DNA from 2 places in the Halomonas sp. I1 genome. Region 2 is predicted to be linked to the other one. Evidence: predicted binding sites of a transcription regulator. Region 2 holds the regulator's gene; the other holds the start of a gene.
What was found. Region 2 encodes sigma-54, which starts transcription at its own class of promoters, with help from an activator protein. Its sites were predicted from a motif close to TGGCACNNNNNTTGCTNT; they were not measured.
Positions count from the first base shown of each region.

Region 1: the regulator sigma-54 is predicted to act here: its motif matches at 2,557-2,574, upstream of glnL (nitrogen regulation protein NR(II)).

Region 1 covers NZ_JAVXUS010000001.1:106,854-111,268, reverse strand. The annotation lists gene glnA (glutamate--ammonia ligase) at 253-1,659, shown strand; gene RSO41_RS00475 (DUF4124 domain-containing protein) at 1,865-2,416, shown strand; gene glnL (nitrogen regulation protein NR(II)) at 2,620-3,666, shown strand; gene ntrC (nitrogen regulation protein NR(I)) at 3,659-4,415, shown strand, end outside.
Region 2 covers NZ_JAVXUS010000023.1:48,827-53,241, forward strand. The annotation lists gene lptA (lipopolysaccharide transport periplasmic protein LptA) at 1-181, shown strand, start outside; gene lptB (LPS export ABC transporter ATP-binding protein) at 178-903, shown strand; gene RSO41_RS17205 (RNA polymerase factor sigma-54) at 1,085-2,506, shown strand; gene hpf (ribosome hibernation-promoting factor, HPF/YfiA family) at 2,608-2,919, shown strand; gene RSO41_RS17215 (PTS sugar transporter subunit IIA) at 2,926-3,405, shown strand; gene rapZ (RNase adapter RapZ) at 3,457-4,386, shown strand; gene RSO41_RS17225 (HPr family phosphocarrier protein) at 4,391-4,415, shown strand, end outside.

The DNA of each region.
Region 1 (4,415 bases), on a different contig from region 2:
AGCGAGTGAGTGAGGGCCGATAAACGCGAGCCTTGAAAAATTCTATTTCAATATCATGGGCCTATAAAGTCGCAAGGCGAGGATTCGCCATTTTGGCACGTTTTCTGCTTCGCTATTGCAAACGCCATGGTCGCCACGGCGGTTGTGGGCAGCCGGCTTACGGCGTGCTACAACGTTCGCTACTCGACCAGCGGTCAAGACGCTTTGAATTCGCTTCAGAGTCAACGAGCCAAGCTCATAGTGGAGGACCTCATGTCTGACAAGACACTCGCCCTGATTGAAGAACATGATGTGAAGTGGGTCGACCTGCGCTTCACCGACACCAAAGGCAAGGAACAGCACGTCACCATCCCGGCTCGCGATGTGGACGAAGAGTTCTTCGAGAACGGCCAGATGTTCGATGGCTCCTCCATCAATGGCTGGAAGGGGATCAACGAGTCGGACATGATCCTGCGTCCGGAGGACGGCACCGGCTTCCTCGACCCCTTCACCGAAGACGCCACCCTGGTGCTGCGCTGCGACATCATCGAGCCGGCCACCATGCAGGGCTATGAGCGTGACCCGCGCTCCATCGCCAAGCGTGCCGAGGCGTATCTGCAGTCGTCCGGTCTGGGCGATACCGCCTTCTTCGGGCCGGAGCCCGAGTTCTTCGTCTTCGACGAGGTGCACTGGAAGGCCGATGCCGAAGGCGCCATGTACAAGATCAGCTCCGAAGAGGGGGCCTGGGCCACCGACCGTCAGGTCGAGGGCGGCAACATGGGCCACCGTCCGCGGGTCAAGGGCGGTTACTTCCCGGTACCGCCGGTGGATAGCTTCCACGACATCCGTGGCGCGATGTGCAACACCCTGGAAGCCATCGGCCAGAGCGTCGAGGTGCATCACCACGAGGTGTCCAACGCCGGCCAGAATGAGATCGGCGTCAAGTTCAACACCCTGGTGAAGAAGGCCGACGAGCTGCAGGAAATGAAGTACGTGGTGCACAACGTGGCCCACGCCTTCGGCAAGACTGCGACCTTCATGCCCAAGCCGGTGGTCGGTGACAACGGGTCCGGCATGCACGTCCACCAGTCCTTCTGGAAGGACGGCCAGAACCAGTTCGCCGGTGACGAGTACGCCGGTCTTTCCGAAATGGCCCTGTACTACATCGGCGGCATCATCAAGCACGCTCGTGCCCTGAACGCCTTCACCAACGCGTCCACCAACTCCTACAAGCGTCTGGTGCCGGGCTTCGAAGCGCCGGTGATGCTGGCCTACAGCGCGCGCAACCGTTCTGCGTCAATCCGTATCCCCTACACCGCCAGCCCGAAGGGCAAGCGTGTCGAGGCCCGCTTCCCGGACCCGACCGCCAACCCCTACCTGTGCTTCGCGGCGATGCTGATGGCCGGTATCGATGGCATCAAGAACAAGACCCATCCGGGCGATGCCATGGACAAGAACCTCTATGACCTGCCGCCGGAAGAGGGCAAGTCCGTCCCGACCGTGGCCGAAAGCCTCGATCAGGCGCTGGAAGCCCTGGACGCGGATCGCAGCTTCCTCACCGAGGGTGGTGTCTTCACCGACGAGACGATCGATGCCTACATCGAACTCAAGTCCGAGGATATCGAGCGTCTGCGCATGACGACTCACCCGATCGAGTTCGACATGTACTACAGCTGCTGATCGTCGGCGCTTCGGCGCCGCGCTACAGCGACAGCAAGAGGCGCGCCCGGTCGGGCGCGCCTCTTTTTTTGCCAGCCTTCTTGTGCCAGCTGAGGCACGGCAATCGGTTCGCGTGATGCATCGCGGGGCGTGGGGCTCGCTACCCGGCCGGGCAGCGCCTAGTCTTCATGTCGAGGACGGGGTGCCCGATACCTGGGGAGGGGCCATGGACAGACCGATGATCTCTCTGTTGCTGTGCCTTGTGATGATGAGTCACGCAATGGGCGGTCAGATGCTCTACCGCACCATCGATGCACGGGGCCATGTGTTCTTCACCGATGATCCCTCGCGGGGTGGCGAGCTGGTCGAGCTCCAGCCGATCAGCGTGGTGCCGGCGCTGCCGCCATCGCCTGCATTGACGCGTGCCGCCCCGGGCCGCAACGTCGATGGCATCCCCTCCCCGGCGTATGAGGCGTTCGCGATTGCCTCGCCCGGAAACGAAACGACCCTGCCCACCGGGGCCGCCGGTGATGTACAGGTGCGCTTCGAACTCCGGCCGGCATTGCGGGAAGGGCACCGGTTGCGTCTGCTGCTCGATGGGAAGGTCGCACGACCCGCCTCGCGCGAGCCGGTCATCGAGCTCACCAATCTGGCGCGTGGCGAGCACCGGCTGCGGGCAGAGCTGCTCGACGGTCGTGGCCAGGTGCTGCGGCGCACGTCCGCGGTGACACTTCATGTGCACCGGGCCAGTGTGAACCTGCCGAAAAATCCTCGATAAGCCAGTTCCCTCGATCCGACCTGGGTGTGAAGAGCGTACCGACCGTCCAGGATCGTGCATGCACCATAATAGTGCACTAGGATGGTGCACAGTCCTGGTGCCCGTGGCTCGCCAGCGCCCGTATGCCGGTCGTAGCGAAGTGGCGCGCTTCTTGCACCGGACTTCTCCAGTTGGAAACTTCTACGTGCATCGCGGGATCGTCCATGTATCAACGCCTGATGGAACACCTCACCACCGCCGTCCTCCTGTTGGATGGCCGGCTGCGTCTGCAGTGGATGAATCCGGCGGCCGAGGCGTTGCTGGCGATCAGTCGCTCGCGCGTGATGGGCCACTCCCTGCCGGAGCTGGTCGTCGGCGAGGAGGATATCGGCGAGCTGCTGGCCAAGGCGCGGGACGAGTTTCATCCCTTCACCCAGCGTGAGGCGCGCCTGACGCTGGTCACCGGGGATGTGTTGACCGTGGATTACACCGTCACGCCCTTGACCCGGGACGAGCTCTTGCTGGAGGTGGAGCCCCGAGATCGCCTGCTGCGCATTTCCCGGGAGGAAGCGCTGCAGACGCGCCAGGAAACCATCAAGGTACTGGCGCGGGGGCTGGCCCACGAAGTCAAGAATCCCCTCGGCGGCATCCGTGGGGCCGCCCAGCTGCTGGAGCGTGACCTCGACAGCCCTCAGCTCACCGAATTCACCCGGATCATCATCGAAGAGGTCGACCGGCTGCGCGACATGGTGGATGCGATGCTCGGTCCCAATCAGGTCGAGCGCCATGAGCCGCTGAATATCCACAAGGTGCTGGAAAGGGTGCGCTCGTTGCTGGCCGTCGAGCATCCGAGCGTGACGATCACTCGTGATTACGACCCGAGCCTGCCGGACCTGGTCGGCGACGAGTCGCAGATGATCCAGGCCATGCTCAATGTGGCGCGCAATGCCGTTGAAGCCATGACCGAGGCCGATGTGCCGGCACCCAGCCTGATGCTGCGAACGCGCGCACGACGCCAGTTCACCCTGGGCGCCGAACGGCATCGGCTGGTCTGTGAGGTGTCGATCATCGATAACGGCCCTGGCATTCCCGAGCGACTGCGCGAAACCCTGTTCTACCCGATGGTCTCGGGACGTGCCGAGGGCAGTGGACTGGGGCTATCCATCGCCCAGTCGATCCTCCATCAGCACCAGGGGCTGATCGAATGCGATTCCGCACCCGGCCACACCGAATTCCGCCTGCTGATACCGCTGGAGAGACCCCATGAGTGAAGCCGCTCGCGTCATGATCGTCGACGACGACCGCGCCATCCGCTGGGTGCTGGAGCGAGCCCTGGCCCAGCCCGATCTGGAGGTCGAATGCGTCGAGCGCGCCGATCGCGTGCTGCCACGGCTGCTCGAGGAGCCGCCCGATGTGCTGGTCACCGATATCCGCATGCCGGGGATCGACGGCCTGGATCTGATGGCCCGGGTGCGGGAGGCGCATCCCGACCTGCCGGTCATCGTGATGACGGCACACTCGGACCTCGACAGCGCCGTGGCCTCCTATCAGGGCGGTGCCTTCGAATACCTGCCCAAGCCCTTCGACGTCGACGAGGCGCTGGCCCTGGTGCGTCGTGCCGTGGCCCATGCCCGTGAGCGCCAGCGGCCGGTCACGCCCCCGGAGGGGCTCGAGACCGAGATCATCGGCGAGGCGCCGGCCATGCAGGAGGTGTTTCGTGCCATCGGCCGGCTCGCTCAGTCGCACATCACGGTGCTGATCAACGGCGAGTCGGGGACCGGCAAGGAGCGCGTGGCCCAGGCGCTGCACCAGCACAGTCCTCGGGGTGGCCGACCCTTCATTGCCCTGAACATGGCGGCGATTCCCCGCGACCTGATCGAATCCGAGCTGTTCGGCCATGAAAAGGGGGCCTTCACCGGTGCCACGGCCCAGCGCCAGGGGCGTTTCGAACAGGCCGATGGCGGCACCCTGTTCCTCGACGAGATCGGCGACATGCCCGCCGAGACCCAGACCCGGCTGC
Region 2 (4,415 bases):
GCGCCGCATGGAGCTCGTCGATCAAGCCGAACTCCACCAGGGTGGCGACACCTTCGATGGCGGCTATCTGGAGTACTTCCTCGACCGCCGCGTGGTACAGGCGCGTTCCTCTGCCGAGGGCGTCGAAGGAAACCAGCGGGTACGCATGACCCTGGAACCCGAGCAACAGGATTCCCAATGAAAACGCTTCATGCTCGCCACCTGGCCAAGAGCTACAAGCGTCGCCGCGTGGTCCACGATATCAGCCTGGCGATCGGCCAGGGGCACATCATCGGCCTGCTCGGCCCCAACGGTGCCGGCAAGACCACCTCCTTCTACATGATCGTGGGCCTGGTCCGCGCCGATGCCGGCGAAGTCGCCATCGATGATCACGACCTGTCCGACGCCGCCATGCACGAACGCGCCCACGCCGGCATCGGCTATCTGCCCCAGGAAGCCTCGATCTTTCGCAAGCTGAGCGTGGCCGACAACATCATGGCCATCCTCGAGATGCGCAAGGACCTCGATCGCGCCGGCCGCCGAGCCCGCCTGGAGTCGCTGCTGGAGGACTTTCACGTCACCCACATCCGTGACAACGCGGGCATGACCCTGTCCGGTGGCGAGCGACGCCGAGTGGAAATCGCGCGCGCCCTGGCAACCGAACCCGATTTCATCCTGCTGGACGAGCCCTTCGCGGGCGTGGACCCGATTTCCGTCGGTGAAATCAAGGACATCATCCGCCAGCTAAAGGCACGCGGCATTGGCGTACTGATCACCGATCACAATGTTCGCGAGACGCTCGATATCTGTGATGGCGCCTACATCGTCGGCGACGGGCAGATCATCGCCGAAGGCAACGCCGAGGCGATCCTCGCCAACCAACGAGTACGTGACGTCTACCTGGGCCAGGATTTCCGGCTCTGAGTCGCCCCTGCCAAGCGCTGATGCGCCTCGTGGAATCACAACAAACTGATATAAAGAGAACTTTATCTCCGAGGCATGCTAATTGCCAATGGCATGATAATTGCTTTTAACAAGGCTTGCATGCGCCGACCCAGCGGACTAGGGTGGGGGTTTCTCGCACGTTGAGCGGATCTCTTTCCCTATGGCCATGAAGGCTTCCCTGCAACTGCGGCTCGGCACCCAGCTGACCATGACGCCCCAACTGCAGCAGGCCATCGCCCTGCTGCAGCTCTCCACCCTCGATCTTCGCCAGGAGGTCCAGCAGGCCCTGGAATCCAACCCCATGCTGGAGCTCGACGACGATTTCGGCGAACAGGCCGTCAGCGATGCCCCCGAGGATGACTGGGCCAGCGAGATTCCCGATGACTTGACCGTCGACAGCGACTGGTCCGACACCTACCAGGACGCCGGATTGGGAAGCCTGGGAGGCACCGGCAGTGGCGAAGCTCCCGACTTCGAGCGCCAGGCGGCCGGCCAGAGCCTGCAGGGCCACCTGGCCTGGCAACTGGCCATGAGCGGCCTGGACGAACGCGCGTCGCGTATCGCCGAGAGCCTGATCGACGCGGTCAACGACGACGGCTACCTGGACCAGCCTCTGGACGAGATCCGTGACGGCCTGCGCGCCCAGGGACTGGAAGGACTATCCAGTCGCGAAGTCGAAACGGTGCTGCTTCAAGTGCAGCAGTTCGACCCCACCGGCGTCTTCGCCCGCGACCTGCGGGAGTGCCTACTGCTGCAGCTTGCGGCCCTGCCCCAGGACACTCCCCGACTTCCTCAGGCTCGGCGTCTGGCCCGCCAGTTCCTCGAGGCGCTGGCCGGCGATGACCGGCGTCTGCTGAAACGACGCCTCAGCCTGGACGATGAGGCCCTCGACGAAGCCATCGCCCTGATCCGAGACCTCGACCCCCGCCCGGGCAGCGCCTTTGCCAGCGAGAGCGACGACTATGTCATTCCCGACCTGGTCGCCCGACGCACCGAAGATGGTTGGCAGGTCGAGCTCAATCCCGACGCCATGCCGCGCCTGCGCATTCAGCCCGACTATGCCGCCTTGATCCGGCGCGCCGACAAGAGCCAGGACAACCAGTTCCTCAAGGACCACCTCCAGGAAGCACGCTGGCTACTCAAGAGCCTGGCCAGTCGCAACGACACCCTTCTTCGGGTCGGCCGCGAGATCATGGTCCGCCAACTGGATTTCCTGGAACACGGCGAGGAGGCCATGAAACCGCTCATACTGGCCGACATCGCCCAGACCGTCGAGATGCACGAATCGACCATTTCCCGGGTGACCACCCAGAAATACATCCACACACCGCGTGGCGTGTTCGAGCTCAAGTATTTCTTCTCCAGTCATGTCGGCGGGGGCGACGATGCGCACTCCAGCACTGCCATTCGCGCCCGAATCCGCAAGCTCATTCAGGAAGAATCGACACGCAAGCCGCTTTCCGACAACAGACTTGTCACCCTGCTCGCCGAGGAAGGCATCGATGTGGCACGACGAACCGTGGCCAAGTACCGTGAATCGATGAACATCCCCTCCTCGAGCCAGCGCAAACGCCTTCGCTGAGCGTTTACCACGGGACGTCACCGACGGCATTGCGCAGGGGGTTTGCTCGACTCCAAAAAGGGTTACAATCGAGTCACCACCCAAGGAGCAAGGAGCGTGTCATGCAAGTCAACCTCACCGGCCATCATGTGGAATTGACCGACGCCCTGCGTGACTATGTCCAAGAGAAGCTCGCGCGCCTCGAACGTCATTACGACAACATCACCACCGTGCAAGTCACGCTCTCCGTGGAGAAAGAACGTCAACAGGCTGCCTGTACCCTGCATGCTGCTGGTGCCGACCTGCATGCCGAAGCAATGGACGGCGACATGTACGCCGCCATCGATGCCCTCGCCGACAAGCTCGATCGCCAGTTGGTGAAACACAAGGAAAAATCCCAGGCGCGCGCCCAGGGCGCCGCCGGCGCACGCTGACCCGTCATGACTCTGGAAACCATCCTTCCCCCCGAGCGCACCCTTTTCGATGTCCCCGGGGGGAGCAAAAAGCGCGTACTGGAATTCTTCAGCACCTTCATCGCTCAGAACACACCCAGCCTCGACAGTCAGGAGGTTTTCAGCCGACTGATCGGTCGCGAGCGTCTGGGCAGCACGGGCATCGGACACGGAGTGGCCATCCCCCACTCCCGCAACCCGCACTGCAAGGCCCCCATCGCCGGCTTCCTGAAGCTCGCCGACCCGATCGACTTCGATGCGGTCGACGGCGACCCCGTCGATCTGGTGTTCGTGCTGCTGGTTCCCGAGCAGGCCGACGACGCCCACCTGGCGTTGCTCGGCCAGGTCGCTGCCGTGATGAATGATGCCGACACACGCAATGCCCTGCGGCGCGCCGATAGCCAGCATGCCCTGCACGAACGACTCGTCGAGGCCATACGCCGGCAGGCGCCGGCCGAACACGACTGACGGCCCCCGTTCCCGGGCCATCCGGCCAGCCATTCGACCAGGAGATCCGCCATGCAGATCGTGATCATCAGCGGCCGTTCGGGCTCGGGCAAGTCGATCGCCCTGCAGGCGCTGGAGGATCTCGGCTTCTACGCTATCGACAATCTGCCGGCCATGCTGCTCGGCTCGCTGGTGGATGAGCTGCACGATGCCCAGGCACGCAGCTCCATCGCCGTCAGCATCGATGCCCGCAACCTGCCACATGCCCTGCAACGCTTTCCGACGCTACTCCATGAGTTGCGCGACAGGAAGGTTCAGTGTCAGGTGGTCTACCTCACCACCGATGCGCGCATCCTGCTCGAACGCTACTCGGCCACTCGACGACGCCACCCGTTGACCCGCAACAACCGGATGACGCTGGCCGAGGCCATCGACCAGGAAGAAGCTTCCCTGGCAGACATCCGCGACCTCGCCGACCTGGTGATCGATACGTCACGACTCTCGGTGCATGACCTGCGCGGCCGCCTCGCCGACCAGGTGGCCGACCGCGGACAGGAAGCCCTGGCCTTGACCATCGAGTCCTTCGGCTTCAAGCGCGGTGTTCCCCTCGACGCCGATATCGTCTTCGATGCGCGCTGCCTGCCGAACCCCTACTGGGACCCGTCATTGCGCGATGCCACCGGGCGTGACTCGAGCGTCATCGACTTTCTCGACGGCTACCCGATGGTCGACGAGATGCGCCGGGACATCCTGGCCTGGATAGAACGCTGGCTACCGCGCTACCTGGCCAGCCAACGCAGTTATCTCACCGTAGCCATCGGTTGCACCGGCGGCCAGCATCGTTCGGTCTACCTGGCCGAGCGCCTGGCCCACGACCTGGCCGTTCAGCAGCCCAGCGTCCGCCTGCGCCACCGCGAACTGGGCATTCATCTCAGCCGCCTCCCCTCGGAAACGACGTCCACCCCCGAGCAGGACGATCACGACCAAGAAAAGGAATCCTGAGTCCGTGCCGAGTCGCAAGCTCACTCTGA